2 regions of the Sphingomonas sp. 320_CC genome follow, and region 2 is predicted to be linked to the other one. Evidence: predicted binding sites of a transcription regulator. Region 2 holds the regulator's gene; the other holds the start of a gene.
The links. Region 2 encodes LexA, which represses DNA repair genes until DNA is damaged. Its sites were predicted from a motif close to GTTCCNCNCTTGTTCT; they were not measured.
Positions count from the first base shown of each region.

Region 1: a site for LexA is predicted at 1,593-1,608, ahead of recA (recombinase RecA). Genes of this name have one in related genera too.

Region 1 covers NZ_JCAWAE010000003.1:468,913-472,030, forward strand. The annotation lists gene AC59GX_RS13615 (4-(cytidine 5'-diphospho)-2-C-methyl-D-erythritol kinase) at 142-1,086, shown strand; gene recA (recombinase RecA) at 1,686-2,759, shown strand.
Region 2 covers NZ_JCAWAE010000004.1:532,880-535,997, forward strand. The annotation lists gene AC59GX_RS18035 (molybdopterin molybdotransferase MoeA) at 1-889, shown strand, start outside; gene lexA (transcriptional repressor LexA) at 958-1,632, shown strand; gene AC59GX_RS18045 (ComEC/Rec2 family competence protein) at 2,298-3,118, opposite strand, start outside.

The DNA of each region.
Region 1 (3,118 bases), on a different contig from region 2:
CAGGATCCAGAGCCAAGCACGGCACCAATCGTTACCCTGGATCCTGACTTTCGTCAGGATGACGCGCTTAAACCCGCAGACATCACGCGTATTACGCTAAGCTGCGCTAGACCCCTTCGCCGCCAAACCCCGAGACCCCCAATGCCCGCCATCATCGAACCCGCCCCCGCCAAGATCAACCTGGCCCTCCACGTCCGCTGCCGCCGCCCCGACGGCTACCACGACCTCGAAACGCTCTTCGCCTTCGCCACCGACGGCGACCTGATCACGGTAGCACCCGCCCAAACCAACAGCCTCACCATAACCGGCCCCTTCGCCGCAGCACTCCTCCCCGCCCAAAACACCACCCCGATCCCCAACACCACCCCGGCGAAGGCCGGGGCCCAATTGGAGTCGGACAATGACGAAGCACCGCACTCGTCCAGCGCCACTACAGGCGCCGCCCCCTGGCAAGGCAACCTCGTAACCGCCGCAGCGGACGCCTTCACCACCGCCTTCGCCCCAAACGCCCACCACGCCATAACCCTTGAAAAGCACCTCCCCATCGCCTCAGGCATAGGCGGAGGCTCAGCCGACGCCGCCGCCACGCTCCGCGCGCTGGCCCGCCTCCACGGCATAGCCCGAACCGACCCCCGCCTCCACGAAATCGCCGCAAAGCTCGGCGCAGACGTCCCCGCCTGCCTCGCCAACCGCACCACGCTAGGCACCGGCAAAGGCGACACCCTCACCACCCTCGAAGGCCTGTCCGGCACCCCCCTCCTGCTCGTAAACCCAGGTGTCGCGGTCTCCACCGCCGCCGTCTTCAAGACCTGGGACGGCCACGACCGAGGCCCGATCCCCGAAGGCAATCTTCTCGACCGTGCAAAAGCCGGCCGCAACGACCTAGAACCCCCCGCGCTGACCCTCGCTCCCGTGATCGCCGAAGTCCGCACGCTCCTCGACGCAGCCCAAGGCACCCTCCTGTCGAGAATGTCCGGCTCCGGCGCCACCTGCTTCGCCCTGTTCGAAACCCCCGAAGCCAGAGACACCGCCGCCACCGCCGCCCAAGCCAAAGACTGGTGGATCCTCGCGACAAAGCTCGCCTGATTGATCGTCGCCAAAATGCAGGCATCTGACGGTCGACCACGTCAATTGGCACGACCCGTCATCCTGACGAAAGTCAGGATCCAGGGCGGCAAACGAAACCGCTGGTCACAACCAGTTCTCGACACCATCAACGAGTCGATCGCCGCCAAGCCCGCGCTCGAACAACCAGGACCGTTCTCGACCAAACTCCGCCCGGCGTATTTCGCAACCCCGACGTGTTCGGCACTTATTCCTTCGAACATGTGTAAGTCCGCAGTCGTACGGCACCACGCCCTCGCCTTGTTCTCCCGCGAAGGCGGGAGCCCAGTCTGGATCCCCGCCTTCGCGGGGAGACATGTCTTACTTACGCGCAAGGGACAGCCGCCGCCGTGTTCAGAGGCCAGCGCTCCGCGTACTCAATGGTCGACGAGCGCGGAACGGCGCATGCTCACCAAGCCCCGCATGACTAGGCTTGGCAACCACCCGCGGGCGTTACCAAACGTACACCTTTTTCCGGATTACCTATCGTTCCCCACTTGTTCCAAAAGAACAAAGAGAATACATGGTGTTTGACGCGTTGAATGGCACGCGCGCTTGCTTTAGCGATGGGAGCATATTCGATGGCCGCTAATCTGAAAGTGATCGACACCGGCATGGCAACCGCAACCAACGACCGGCAGAAGGCGCTCGACGCCGCGCTCGCGCAGATCGACCGCGCCTTCGGCAAGGGCTCGGCAATGCGCCTGGGCTCCAAGGAAACCATGCAGGTCGAGGTCATCTCGACCGGCTCGCTCGGGCTCGACATCGCGCTCGGCGTCGGCGGCCTGCCGCGCGGCCGCGTGATCGAGATCTACGGTCCGGAAAGCTCGGGCAAGACCACGCTCGCGCTCCACGTGATCGCCGAAGCGCAGAAGGGCGGCGGCACCGCGGCGTTCGTCGATGCCGAGCACGCGCTCGACCCGGTCTATGCCAAGAAGCTCGGCGTCAACATCGACGAGCTGATTGTGTCGCAGCCCGACACCGGCGAGCAGGCACTCGAGATCGTCGACACGCTGGTCCGTTCGAACGCGATCGACGTGCTCGTCGTTGATTCGGTCGCAGCGCTAGTGCCGCGTGCTGAAATCGAAGGCGAGATGGGCGACAGCCATGTCGGCCTCCAGGCCCGCCTGATGTCGCAGTCGCTGCGGAAACTGACCGGCTCGATCAGCCGCTCGCGCTGCATGGTGATCTTCATCAACCAGCTTCGCATGAAGATCGGTGTCATGTACGGCAACCCGGAGACGACGACCGGCGGCAACGCGCTGAAGTTCTACGCCTCGGTCCGCCTCGACATCCGCCGCATCGGCGCGATCAAGGCAGGCGAAGAGGTCACGGGCAACCAGACCCGCGTGAAGGTCGTCAAGAACAAGGTCGCGCCGCCGTTCAAGCAGGTCGAGTTCGACATCATGTACGGACAGGGCGTCTCCAAGCTCGGCGAGATTCTCGATCTCGGCGTGAAGGCGGGCCTCGTCGAGAAGTCGGGCGCGTGGTTCAGCTACGACAGCGTGCGCCTCGGTCAGGGTCGCGAGAACTCGAAGACCTTCCTCAAGGACAACCCCGAAACCGCCGACCGCCTCGAAAAGCAGATCCGCGCGCGCACCGACAAGGTCGCCGAGGAAATGATGGCCGGCCCCGAAGAAGGCGACGACGCGTAACCCTACTTTCCCTCTCCCTCAGGGGAGAGGGACCCGTTGCCTCCGCAATGGGAGGGTGAGGGCACGCGGGACGTAGTGTCCAGTGCTTGGCTCATGGTGGCCAAGCATGTGCACGGCGGACGGTTCAGACGCGTAGCGAACTGAAACCGTGCCAACCTATCCCTAACACCACCCCGGCGAAGGCCGGGGCCCAGTTGGCATGATGCAGCAATAGAGGCCCGCGCCAGGCCAAGCTCGTTCGAGTCGGCAACTCACATTCGACGTCGAGCCTGCTTCCCCTTGTTCTTATGCTTCCCTGTTCTCACGCGAAGGCGGCAGCCCAGTCTGGATTCCCGTGTTCGCGGGAAACAACGCTAATG
Region 2 (3,118 bases):
CGACGGCGCCGACACCGTCATGGTCCAGGAAGAAGCCCAGCGTGATGGCGAAACCCTGATCCTGGCCGGCGAAGGCCCCCCGACGCTCGGCCGCAACACCCGCCGCAAGGGCCTCGATTTCTCCACCGGCACCCGCCTGATCGCCGCGGGCGATCGCCTCAGCCCCGCGCGCATCGCCGTCGCCGCAACCGGCGGCCACGGCAGCCTCACCGTCAACCGCCGCGTCCGCGTCGCCGTCGCCGCCACCGGCGACGAACTCGTCCCCCCCGGCTCGACCACCGACGGCGTCGCGCTTCCCGAATCGAACGGGATTATGCTCGCCGCGATGCTCGCCGACATGCCCGTCGACATCATCGACCTCGGCATCCTCCCCGACAATCTCGAGATCCTCCGCGAAGCCTTCGCCAGCGTCGAGGCAGACCTGCTAGTCACTACCGGCGGCGCGTCGGTCGGCGACCACGACCTCGTCCGCCCGGCAATCGAAGCCGCCGGCGGCACCATCGACTTCTGGCGGATCGCCCTGCGCCCCGGCAAGCCGATGATGGCCGGCCGGATCGGCGAGATGATGGTACTCGGCCTCCCCGGCAATCCGGTCTCCGCGTTCGTCACCGCGACGTTGTTCGTCAAACCCGTCGTCGCGCACATGGCCGGCGCTAGAGACCCGCTCCCCCAGTCGACCCACGCGCTGCTCGGCGAAGACCTGCCCGCCAACAACGCCCGCACCGACTATCTCCGCGCCGAACTGCGCGACGGGAAAGCCTATGCCTCGACGATACAGGACAGTTCGATGCTGCTGACACTCGCCCGCTCGACCTGCCTCATCGTCCGCCCCGGCAACGCTCCCGTCGCGAGGACCGGCGAATCGGCCGAAATCCTCGTAATCGCGTGATACGGACGCTTGACGGCGTTAGTTATGTTCCATAGAAGTTCCCAGTCTGTTCCGGACGGAGAACCGCCATGCTCACGCGCAAGCAGCACGAACTCGTCTGCTTCATCAACGATCGCCTCAACGAAACCGGCGTCTCGCCGTCGTTCGAGGAGATGAAGGACGCGCTCGACCTCAAATCGAAGTCGGGCGTCCATCGTCTGATCAGCGCGCTCGAGGAGCGCAACTTCATCCGCCGCCTGCCGAACCGCGCGCGCGCGCTCGAAGTGTTGCGCATGCCCGAACGTGCGGAGAAAAAGGCGCCGTCAAAGGCATCGAACGTCAAGGCAGCTCCCGCCGCCGCGACCCCGCAACCGGCCAACGACGTCATCGAGATTCCCCTCCACGGCCGCATCGCTGCCGGCGTCCCGATCGAGGCGTTCGAAGGCAGCACCATGCTAGCCGTCCCCGCCGCGCTGCTCGGCACCGGCGAACACTACGCTCTCGAAGTCTCGGGCGACTCGATGGTCGAAGCGGGCATCCTCGACGGCGACTACGCCCTGATCCGCCGCACCGAAACGGCGAGAGACGGCGAGATCGTCGTTGCGCTGATCGAAGACAGCGAAGCCACCCTCAAATACTTCCGCCGCGAAGGCGCCATGGTCCGCTTAGACCCGGCAAACCGAGCCTACGACCCCCAACGCTACGCCCCCGCCCAGGTCCGCGTCCAAGGCAAACTCTCCGGCATCCTCCGCCGCTACGACTGAGTCGCGGAGACCGACCTGCGTTATCATCGCGCAGGCCGGTCTCTGTTTTAGCTGCTTAGGAAAAGTGCCCGCTCAAGCTGGTGAGCCAAGTCGCTCTCTCCCGCTAGCGACAGCGACCGGTCTGATCGGCAAATTAAGCGATGTACTCGGAGTTGTCCGAGACAGTTCTTCGATATGCCCAAGCAAAGACCGCCAAGCGTCCGGAAGACTCTGTCCCGCTTCGATGCATAAGCGCGACCTCGACTCGAACCCTAAATATCTGTGCCTCCGCGCCTTTGCGCGAACATATCGCCATCTGCCCCCCGCGCAGCCGAAGAATTGGTTCGCGCGGAGACGCGGAGGTGTTGCGTTCGGGGAGGGATGAAGCTGTTCCAATGCCTTCGGTAGTGAGACTGAACAATAGCCAGCCCGATTCATCCATCGTATCAAAATTCTCCGCGGCTCCGCGTCTCCGCGTGAACAAATTCTTCGCACTGCGATCGCAGGTGATGACGGATGATTTTGTTCACGCGAAGGCGCAAAGGCGCGAAGATGTGGTGCTTAGATTGGCGTCTATTTGTCTTCGCAGACCACGGAAAAACCGACGTCGGCTCATCGTTCATGAAGGTGTGAAGGTCTCCCGAATCGCATCACCTTCGCAACTGTGCGCCTTCACGTGAACATTTCTACTTTTGACGGCCTCGGCTGGCACGAAACGCCGGCGCAGTACCGTGAAACCGGTCATAGCGCGGCCTGAACGAATGCGCGGTGCGTTCGAGGAGAGGCGGATCGCGCCAAGGGTGACGATCACCTGCGTTCAGGATGGTCACGACTGTCCCGCTCCCCAAGGTCAGCGCGACGCCCCCCGTACGCCGGAGTACACGACGATCCAGTTTCAACCACCGCGGTACACACCGTCTCGGCAGACCGCGTTCGCTGACGACAATATCGGCGCCCTGACAGGCGGCGATGAACTCAGCAATCGGAACCATATAGGCGCTGCGCGTCGCAAGTATCCGCCACATCTGCCCACGCGCGGCGATATCGGTGACGCACAGATCGCGGCTGCACCGGGCATCGGGTTGGTCCGCGAGCAGGAGCGGCTCGCCGTCCACCCCGCCATTCTCGGCGAGCATGTCGCGCGTATAGTCGCCTGCCCGGTCACGCAGCATTGCCAGCCCCGCCGCGGTTCGTACCGCGACGTGGCGACCGTCTCCCGTCACCAGAACGTCAGGCGCTGGCGTGGTCAGCGCCCAGATCGCGCCGACCATGAGCGGCAGAATACCCAACCGACGCCACCAAGTCCGCCACAGCGCGATCCAAATCCCCCCGACAATCATGAGCACGAACGCCGCCGTCGGCATCGCGGGCAACGACCGCACCGAGCCGGGAGCGCTGGCCACGATATGCGCGAGCCACAGCAGCGCATCGAGCGAGCGCTGGACCAGCCACCAGATCGGCGCGCCGAAGCCGCCCGCATCGAGCAGCAGCGCCAGCGCCTCCAGCG